One region of the Streptomyces sp. NPDC018000 genome, then DNA from elsewhere that is predicted to be linked to it. Evidence: riboswitches for the same ligand, from Rfam matches in the RefSeq annotation. Region 1 holds a riboswitch; the other holds the start of a gene.
The links. Region 1 has a riboswitch for glycine ahead of gcvT (glycine cleavage system aminomethyltransferase GcvT). Riboswitches for the same ligand answer to the same signal wherever they lie in the genome.
Positions count from the first base shown of each region.

Region 2: it holds a riboswitch for glycine, as region 1 does, so the genes downstream of both, gcvP (aminomethyl-transferring glycine dehydrogenase) here and gcvT (glycine cleavage system aminomethyltransferase GcvT) in region 1, are expected to answer to the same signal.

Region 1 is NZ_JBIRGM010000003.1:668,472-673,544, forward strand. Features, by position in the region: gene glyA (serine hydroxymethyltransferase) at 1-183, opposite strand, end outside; gene gcvH (glycine cleavage system protein GcvH) at 203-580, opposite strand; gene gcvT (glycine cleavage system aminomethyltransferase GcvT) at 672-1,787, opposite strand; glycine riboswitch at 1,929-2,026, opposite strand; gene ACH4EW_RS11480 (AAA family ATPase) at 2,210-2,887, shown strand; gene ACH4EW_RS11485 (enhanced serine sensitivity protein SseB) at 3,006-3,776, shown strand; gene ACH4EW_RS11490 (enhanced serine sensitivity protein SseB C-terminal domain-containing protein) at 3,952-4,734, shown strand.
Region 2 is NZ_JBIRGM010000029.1:35,340-40,412, forward strand. Features, by position in the region: gene ACH4EW_RS30035 (hypothetical protein) at 1-233, shown strand, start outside; gene ACH4EW_RS30040 (DUF5999 family protein) at 554-760, shown strand; gene gcvP (aminomethyl-transferring glycine dehydrogenase) at 844-3,729, opposite strand; glycine riboswitch at 3,924-4,020, opposite strand; gene ACH4EW_RS30050 (PRC-barrel domain-containing protein) at 4,134-4,502, shown strand; gene ACH4EW_RS30055 (DNA polymerase IV) at 4,427-5,073, opposite strand, start outside.

The DNA.
Region 1 (5,073 bases):
GCCGGGGTAGCCCTCGGCGTACTTGTTGGTGAGGACGGAGCCCTGGGCCTCCATGACCGCGACCGGAGCGAAATTCTCCGAGGCGATCATTTCGAGGGTGGACTGCTGACGGTGGAGCTCGGCGTCGACAGCGGCGGCGACGTCCGGGTCCAGCTCATGGAGGGAGGAGTTGAGAAGCGACATCAGGTGGTCCCTTTGGGTCTCAGTTGCCGGAGAACTCGGTGTACTCGTCGGCGGAGAGGAGGTCCTTCGGCTCCTCCGCGACACGTACCTTGAACAGCCAGCCGCCCTCGAAGGGAGCGGAGTTCACCAGCGACGGGTCGTCCACGACGTCCTGGTTCGCGGCGGTGATCTCACCGGTCACCGGCGAGTACAGGTCGCTCACCGACTTGGTCGACTCCAGCTCACCGCAGGTCTCGCCCGCGGTCACCGTGTCACCGACCTCGGGGAGCTGGGCGTAGACGACATCGCCGAGCGCGTTGGCGGCGAACTCGGTGATGCCGACCGTGGCCACACCGTCCTCGACGGCCGACAGCCACTCGTGCTCCTTGCTGTAACGCAGCTGCTGGGGGTTGCTCATGACCTGAATTCTCCTGTATGCGGGGGAGTGCTGATGAACGGTGGTCTTACGGTGTGAGACGCGACTGCGTCACTTCTGAGGTGCGCGGACGTCACTTCTGGCGCTTGTAGAACGGCAGCGCCACGACCTCGTACGGCTCGTGGCTGCCCCGGATGTCCACTCCGACGCCCGTGGTACCGGGCGTGGCGTGCGCGGCGTCCACGTACGCGATGGCGATCGGCTTGCCCAGGGTGGGCGACGGGGCGCCCGAGGTGACCTCGCCGATGACCTGGCCCTCGGCGACCACGGGATAACCGGCGCGCGGCACCCGGCGGCCCTCGGCGACGAGTCCGACCAGCTTGCGCGGCGGGGCGGTCTCGGCACGCTCGGCGGCGGCCTGGAGGGCCTTGCGGCCGACGAAGTCGCCCTCCTTCTCGAACTTCACGACCCGGCCCAGACCGGCGTCGAACGGGGTCAGGTCGGTGGTCAGCTCGTGTCCGTAGAGCGGCATGCCGGCCTCCAGGCGCAGCGTGTCGCGGCAGGAGAGCCCGCACGGGATCAGGCCGTGGGAGGCGCCCGCCTCGGTGAGGGCCTTCCACAGGTGCTCGGCGTGCTCGGGGGCGACGAACAGCTCGAAGCCGTCCTCGCCGGTGTAGCCGGTACGGGCGATCAGCGCGGGGACGCCGGCGACCGTGCCGGGCAGACCGGCGTAGTACTTCAGGCCGTCCAGGTCGGCATCGGTGACGGAGGCAAGGATGGCGGGGGACTCGGGGCCCTGGACGGCGAGCAGCGCGTACGCGTCGCGGTCGTCGCGCACCTCGGCGTCGAAGCCGTCGGCCCGCGCGGTCAGCGCGTCCAGCACGATCTGGGCGTTCCCGGCGTTGGCGACGACCATGTATTCGGTGTCGCCCAGGCGGTAGACGATCAGGTCGTCGAGGATGCCGCCGTCCTCGCCGCAGATCATCGTGTAGCGGGCGCGGCCGACGGCGACGGTGCCGATGTTGCCGACCAGCGCGAAGTTCAGGAACGCCGCGGCCGCGGGGCCGGTGACGGTGATCTCGCCCATGTGCGACAGGTCGAAGAGACCGGCGCTGTTGCGCACCGCGTTGTGCTCGTCGCGCTCACTGGCGTACCGCAGGGGCATGTCCCAGCCCGCGAAGTCGGTCATGGTCGCGCCCAGCGAACGGTGCAGGGCGTCGAGGGCGGTAAGACGGGGGGCGGTGCTCATGGATGTGGCTCCCGGGGCATGACGACGAGGACAATCCCTCCCCATCTGTCATCGGAACCTGAGAGGTTCGCCGAGAGCCCCGGAAGGGCTCGGCTTGCACCTTGGGTGGAGCCGCAGAAGCGGCCCGCTTTTCAGATCTGCCTCATCCACGCGGTACGGGGCCTGAGAGATTCAAGGGAGGAACTTGCTCCTTCGGCGCCCGGCACATGCAGTGGCCGGAACTCTCCCGCGCGGATTCAAGCGGCCTTTATGCAGTTGGCCGGGTCATCATTGCATGCATCTCCCCGGAGTGGGGCCCCGGTCCCTCACGGGAAAACAGCGGCGTGGACGGTCGCGCCGTATTACCTTTTCTTTACACTTCATGGGCATACGTGGGATGACCCTCGTGGGCATACGTGGGGTGACCCGACAGGGGGAGGGTGATGACCTTGCACCGGTACGCGACGACCGCGGGGGTCGCGCAAGGCGCGATGCCCGCACAAACAGGGGCTCCGGCCACGGAAACGCTCGGCACGCACGCGCCCGTCGTGCGGGATCTGCGGGAGCGGGCCGGGCGCAGCCCGCGCAGCCTGCATTTCGCGGCGGGCGACGTTGTGGTGGTCTCCGGGCTGCCCGGCAGCGGCAAATCGACACTCATCCGGCGGGCGGTCACTACGGCCCGCACCATCGACTCCCAGGACACCCGGGACCGCTGGGCGGGGCTTATGCCGCGTTTGCTCCCGTACGCCCTCTACCGCCCCGTCGTCCGCATCGCCCACTACTGGGGACTGCGGCGGGCGCTGCGCTCCGGTGAGTCCGTCGTCGTCCACGACTGCGGAACCCAGGCGTGGGTACGCGGCTGGCTGGCCCGTGACGCGCGGCGCCGGGGCCACGCCCTCCACCTCGTCCTGCTCGACGTCACACCGCAGACGGCGAGGGAGGGCCAGCGGGAGCGCGGACGCGGCGTATCCGGATATGCGTTTGCCCGGCACCGCAGGGCGGTGGGGAGGCTGCTGCGGAACACCGAGGCCGGCCTGTTGCCGCCCGGGTGTGCTTCGGCGGTGCTGCTGGACCGGGAGGCGGCGGGGAAGCTGGACCGGATCGCGTTCGCGGACGCATAGGGCCTGAGAGGGCGAGGGGTTTGAGGGGGGCGCGGGGTCTGAGGGAGCGAGGGGCCGTAGCCACCTGGCGGCCGGACGTTAATCTTCTGCCGGAAGGCTCGGGCAAGAAGGGGAAGCAGTGGACATTCCGGCACAGGTCCAGTCCCATCCGCAGAGCGGATGGCCGGTCAATGAGCTCGAAGAAGTTCTGACGGCCTCGGTGGGCAGCCCGGAGGCGGGCGGACGGCTCGTCGAGGTGCTGGGGCGCAGTGACGTCTGGGTGCCCCTGCCCAACGGCGGCGGACCCGACTCCCCGGACCTGGACCTGCCCACGCTGGAGATCGAGGGCGCTGCGTACGTTCCCGTATTCAGCTCCGAACAGCAGTTCCTCAGCTGCGTCGGCACCCGTATGTCCTACACCGTCGCGCCCGCCCGCGAATTCGCCCGCGGCCTGCCCCCGCAGCTCGGCATCGCCGTGAACCCGGGCGGCGCCGTCGGAATGCCGCTGCCGCCGCCCGCCGTGGCGGAACTCTGCCGCGCCGGACGCACCCCGCTGGACGGTCCGGCCGGCGGAGGCAGGGTCCGGCTGTTCGAGCCGGCCTGGCAGGAGGAGCCCGTCGACTTCCTCTCCGCGGCGGCCGGCGAATTCGAGGAGAGCGGTGTTGTGCTCACCGCCCGCCGGACGCTGGCCAGCATCGAAGGCGGCGAGCCCGTCCTCTTCATCGGCGTCGAGCTCACCACCTGGGAGGGCGCCGGAGGCAATGCCCCGATGGATGCCCTCGGCCGCGCGCTCGGCCGGGTCGAGGTGCCCTGGCCGGTCAATCTGGTCCTGCTCGATGTGGCGCAGGACCCGGTCGGCGACTGGATGCGGGAGAAGATCCGGCCGTTCTACCAGCGCGCCGACCGGTAGTACCCGGCGCCGCGCTCGCGGATGCCTTCGGAGTGGATCACCACGCCGGCCCAAGGCGTCAAGCCGGTGTCAGGACCGGCGCATAAGCTGGTTTGATGATCCCAGGCATCATGCCGCTCCCGTGTGCCCCGGGAGCGGCGGGCCGACACAGTGGATCGAAGAGGGGCGGGACCAGGTGAGTGCGTCAGGCACCGCGGCGGCCGGGCAGGTCGAGCACATGCTGCGCCAAGTGACGCCCGGGCGCTACGACGCGTACGAGGCACTGCTGCAGGCGCTCGCGCACGGCCGGATCTGGATGCTCCTCTGGCACGGCCAGGCAGGCTCGCCCGACGCCCAGTACGGGAACATGGAGATCGACGGCCTCGGCTACGCCCCGTGTGTGACCTCCGCCCAGGAACTCTCGGCCAGCGGCTGGAACCGGGCCCATGAACTGGTCGGCGGCCGCGACATCGCCCGCGCCCTCTTCCCCGACCGCTGGGGCATCTGGCTCAACCCGCACGCCCCGGGCGGCGGCGTCGGCATCCCCTGGCTGGACCTGCGGCGGATCGCCACCGGCCTCGACCGGATGCCCGCGGGCCCGCTCCGGCTCACCGAGCCGGCCATCGAGATCCCGCAGTTCTATGCCCTGCTCACGCAGAACGCCCATCACACCCCGGCGATCCGCTCGCTGCGCCGTGCCTGGGTGCAGCCCGCGCTCGGCGTCCCGTATCTCGCCATCGGTCTCGACCTCTACGACACGAGCCAGCCATCGGTCGACGCGGTGCGTGCGATGATGCAGCAGTCGATCGGCGCGGTCCCGGAGGGGCTGCCCGTCTCCACCGTCGCCATGTCCGACGAGTACGACCCGGTCGCGATGTGGCTGCGCGCCAACTCCCGCCCGTTCTACGACCGCGAGGCCCACGCACCGGCGGCCCCGGTGGCGGGCTACGGCTATCCGCCGCCGCAGGGCGCGTACTGACCCTGCCGGCAGCGGAGTTGTACGCCCGGCACCCGAAATAGCGCTGTACGCACCCGACTTCCGGATCGCGGCCGGCCGCTCCCGCGCATGCTCGGGTGGATCGGCGCGTCGCCCGGACCCTCGCCACAGGCGTGAACTCCCCATGTCCGAGATCTCCGTGCTGGGGGTGTCTGATGGTGAAAGCGACGCGAATCTGTGCGCGTGCCCTCTTCCGCCTCAACTGACCTGTGTTCGGGGGGCGTTCACTTGCGTCCGGATAACGGAACGCCCCTGACCGCATCACGGTTAGGCATCCATTCGCCTGACGGTATGGCTACCTCGCGCGACGGCAATGAAGAC
Region 2 (5,073 bases), on a different contig from region 1:
AGCCACGGCTGCTGTCCATTCCGGAGCTCTACATGCTGGCGCTGTGGCTGCACACCGACACCGAGGCCGACGCCTCCGGCGGGACGCTCGCCCCCGCCGATCTCCTGGTACCGCTGGCACCCGCACCTCCGGGCATCGCGGCGCATCGCCCGCATCGGGTCGCCGATCTACTCCGCGTGATGACGCTGCGTATCACCCCGGGCACCGGTCCGTTGCTCGGATCACCGGCCTGACCACGGCCGCACCCCACATCACCGCACTGTGCCCCGCCACCTTCTCCAGTGGCGGGGCACAGTGCTGCGGGGCGCGCATCCCGCCCATCCGGACTAGCCCGGTCCGGCCGCCCCGAACCACCCGAAGGGACAGTGCGGTTGCGGTGAACCGTCCGGCCGGGTGACGCGTCCTCGGAGTAAGGAGAAGTGCTGCTGCGAAATCCCTGCGGATTGACGCTCGTGGCGCAACACTGGGACCGGACCGATCGATACGGGGAGCGGCCATGAACACCTCATCAAGCCGCAGGACATTCACCACAACGCAGCGAAAGAACCCATCCATGTGCCAGCACCAGCCACCATGCCCGACCGCCGACTCAGCCGACCGGGAAGCCGCCCGCCTGACGGCACACCACCCGGAACAGGGCTGGAGCCTGCTGTGCAACGGCGTCCTGTTCTTCGAGGACACCGGTGAGCTGCTCCCGGACGGGCAGATCATCGCCCCGCACCGGCCCCTGGGGACCGGCCGGGTGATGAAGGCCGCCTGACCCCGGTACGAACTGGGGCCGGCCCGGAGGACTCTCCGCACCGGCCCCGACGCATGTCCGCGTCACGCCCTACCACTCATGTCTCAGTTGTCGTACTCGTCCAGCGGCGGGCAGGAACAGACGAGGTTGCGGTCACCGAAGGCACCATCGATTCGGCGCACCGGCGGCCAGTACTTGTCGGCGGCCGAGACTCCGGCCGGGAAGACCGCCACCTCACGACTGTATCCGTGGTCCCACTCCCCACCCAGCATCGCCGCGGTGTGCGGAGCATTGGTCAGCGGGTTGTCGTCCGCGCTCCACTCGCCGGAGGCCACCTTCTCGACCTCGCCGTGAATCGCGATCATCGTGTCGCAGAAGCGGTCGAGCTCCGCGAGGTTCTCGCTCTCGGTCGGCTCGATCATCAGCGTCCCGGCGACCGGGAACGACATGGTCGGCGAGTGGAAGCCGTAGTCGATCAGACGCTTGGCGATGTCGTCGACGCTGACGCCGGTGGCCTTGGAGATCGGCCGCAAGTCCACGATGCACTCGTGCGCGACGAGCCCGGCCGGGCCGTTGTACAGGATCGGGTAGTGCGGTTCGAGACGCTTGGCGATGTAGTTGGCGGCGAGCACGGCGACCTGCGTCGCACGCTTCAGGCCCTCCCCGCCCATCAGACGTACGTACGCCCAGGAGATGGGGAGAATGCCGGCCGAGCCCCACGGTGCGGCCGAGATCGGTCCGACACCGGTCTCCGGGCCCGCCGCGGGCTGCAGCGGGTGGTTCGGCAGGTACGGGGCGAGGTGCGCACGCACACCGACCGGGCCGACGCCGGGGCCGCCGCCGCCGTGCGGGATGCAGAAGGTCTTGTGCAGGTTGAGGTGCGAGACGTCGCCGCCGAACCGGCCCGGCTTGGCGAGGCCGACCAGCGCGTTGAGGTTGGCACCGTCGACGTACACCTGACCGCCGGCGTCGTGCACCTCGGCACAGATGTCGGCGACGTGCTCCTCGAACACACCGTGCGTCGACGGGTAGGTGATCATGAGCACGGCAAGCTCGTCGCGGTGCTTCTCGATCTTGGCGCGGAGGTCCTCGATGTCGACCTCGCCATCGTCGGCCGTCTTGACCACGACGACCTTCATGCCGGCCATCACGGCGCTGGCGGCGTTCGTGCCGTGCGCGGAGGACGGGATGAGGCAGATGGTCCGCTGGTCGTCGCCGTTGGCCCGGTGGTACGCACGCACGGCCAGGAGGCCCGCGAACTCGCCCTGCGATCCGGCGTTCGGCTGGATCGAGACCGCGTCGTACCCGGTGACCTCGGCGAGGCGCTCCTCCAGCTCACGGATGAGGGTGAGGAAGCCCTGCGCCTGCTCGGCCGGCGCGAAGGGGTGCAGTGCGCCGAACTCGGGCCAGGTGATCGACTCCATCTCGGTGGTCGCGTTCAGCTTCATCGTGCAGGAGCCGAGCGGGATCATGCCGCGGTCCAGGGCATAGTCCCGGTCGGCGAGCTTGCGCAGGTAGCGCAGCATCGCGGTCTCGGAACGGTGCTGGTGGAAGACCGGGTGGGTGAGGATCTCGTCGGTCCGCAGCAGGCCCTCGGGCAGCGCGTCGGCAGCCGCGGCGTCCAGCGCCTCGATGTCCCCGTCGGCGCCGAAAGCGGCCCAGACGGCGGCGATCTGCGTACGCGTGGTGGTCTCGTCGCAGGCGAGGGACACCAGATCGGCGTCGACGAGACGCAGGTTGACACCGCGCTCGCGGGCGGCGGCCACGACATCGGCGGCCTTCCCCGGGACGCGCACGGTGAGGGTGTCGAAGTAGGCGCCGGTCACGACGTCGATACCGGAGGCGCGCAGGCCCTCGGCCAGGATGGTCGCGTAGCGGTGGGTGCGCCGAGCGATCGTCCGCAACCCGTCCGGGCCGTGGTAGACGGCATACATCCCGGCCATGACGGCGAGCAGCACCTGAGCGGTACAGATGTTGCTGGTGGCCTTCTCGCGGCGGATGTGCTGCTCGCGGGTCTGCAGGGCCAACCGGTATGCCTTGTTGCCGTCCGCGTCGACGGAGACGCCGACGAGGCGTCCCGGCAGGCTGCGGGCGAACTTCTCGCGTACGGCCATGAAGCCGGCGTGCGGTCCGCCGAAGCCCATCGGCACGCCGAAACGCTGCGTGGTGCCGATGGCGATGTCCGCACCCAGGTCGCCCGGTGAGGTGAGCAGGGTCAGGGCCAGCAGATCGGCGGCGACCGTGACGATCGCACCGAGCTCGTGGGCCTGCTCGATGACGGGCCCGATGTTCCGTACCGCCCCGGAGGCGCCCGGGTACTGCAGCAGGACACCGAAGACACCGCGCTCGGCGATCTCTGCCGGGATGCCGTCGGAGAGGTCGGCGACGACGACCTCGACACCGGTCGGCTCGGCACGGGTCTCGATGACGGCGATCGTCTGCGGCAGAGCGTCGGCGGCGACCAGGAAGACACCGTTCTTGACCTTGCCGACGCGCCGCGAGAGCGCCATGGCCTCGGCGGCCGCGGTGCCCTCGTCGAGCAGCGAAGCACCGGAGGTGGGCAGCCCGGTCAGCTCGGCGACCATCGTCTGGAAGTTGAGGAGCGCCTCCAGGCGGCCCTGCGAGATCTCCGGCTGGTACGGCGTGTAGGCCGTGTACCAGGCGGGGTTCTCCATGACGTTGCGGAGGATCACCGGCGGGGTGAAGGTGCCGTAGTAGCCGAGCCCGATCATCGGGGCCAGCACCTGGTTGCGGTCGGCGAGGGCGCGCAGTTCGGCGAGAACCTCGGCCTCGGTACGGGCGGCCGGCAGCTGGAGTGCCTCCGCGCTCTTGATGACGTCGGGCACCGCGGCCGCAGTCAGGTCGTCGAGCGAGCCGTAGCCGACCTGAGCGAGCATCTTCGCCTGTGCCTCGGCATCGGGTCCGATGTGGCGCTGTTCGAAGGGGATGCCCTGCTCCAGCTCGGAAAGCGGAGTGCGACGGGGGGTCATGGTGGAGGCCTCCTGGTCTGTCACGACCTGCGAGGGGCACCACGGCGCGGGTGCCCGAACGGCCTCCCCCTCTGTCATCTCAACCTGAGAGCTTCACCGGCGCACCCTGAGGCGTACCGGCTTTCACCGTCGGTGAGGAAGGGAACCGTACCGGCGCTCGGCCGCACGGAACCCGCCCTGCTTTCCAGAGTGACCTCGTCCGTGCGGTACGGGGGCCTGAGAGATTCCGGGGAGGATTTGCTCCTTCGGCGCCTTCGGATTCGCTCCGGAGGACTCTCCCGCACGGGGTCAGCAGCCGTAACCAGCGTACCAGCGGGGTTCACGGCGCAATTCTCGAGTGGCCAACCCCCCGGATCTGCACTTCTGTAGTGCTAGTGGAGTAGCCGCGACCAGTGGGAGGGACCGTGCAGACCGACATCGACCCGCGCCGCCTGATCGGCCGCAAGGCGTTCGACCGCAAGGGCACCAAGATCGGAACCGTGGACGAGGTGTACCTCGACGACGCGACCGGTGCGCCCGAGTGGGCGGCCGTTCGCACCGGACTGTTCAGCCGGGACGCGTTCGTCCCGCTGGAACCCAGCGAATTCGTGGAGGATTCGCTCCGCGTCCCCTTCGACCGTGCACTGATCAGGGACGCGCCCGACTTCGGCGTCGGCCGCCATCTCTCGCCGGAACAGGAACTCCAGCTCTACCGTCACTACGGTCTGGACTCCCCGCCCGAGGAGACCGGACCAGACAGGGACTTCGGCAGACTGGCCGGCCAGGACGAGTAGTCCACCGGGTTCCGCACCAGCGGCAGCGGATCGGCCGGCTGCAGCTCGGGATCGTCGATCCGGAACGTACGCACCCGGCCGGGCGCCGACCCTGGCTCCTCGAACCGCACGGTGACCCGGCCGACTCCGCTGCCCTGTACCCAGCCCTGGCCGTATGTGTCATGCCGCACGTCGTGGCCGGCGGGCCAGCGCCGTGCGGCGAGTTGTTCAGCGGTCTCCGGGGTCTCCTCCTGTGCGCTGTCCGCCAGCTGGTCCCCGTCGTCCCCCGCCGCTGTCTCCTCCTCGACCGTTTGCCCGGTCGCGGCCTGTTCCCCGGCGGCCTGGGCGAAGAGGTCCTCCTGCGTGTAGTCGGCCAGGCCCGTGACGCCCACGCCCAGGAGCCGTACGCCTCCGGTGGTGTCCACGGCCTCCAGGAGCCGTGCGGCGGCCTCCCGGACCACTGTGGGGTCGTCCGTGGGCCCACGCAGCGTCTCGGACCTCGTGAGCGTGGAGAAGTCGTACCGCCGTACCTTCAGCACCACCGTCCGCCCGGACCGCCCCGCGCCCCGCAACCGCTCGACACATCGGTCGG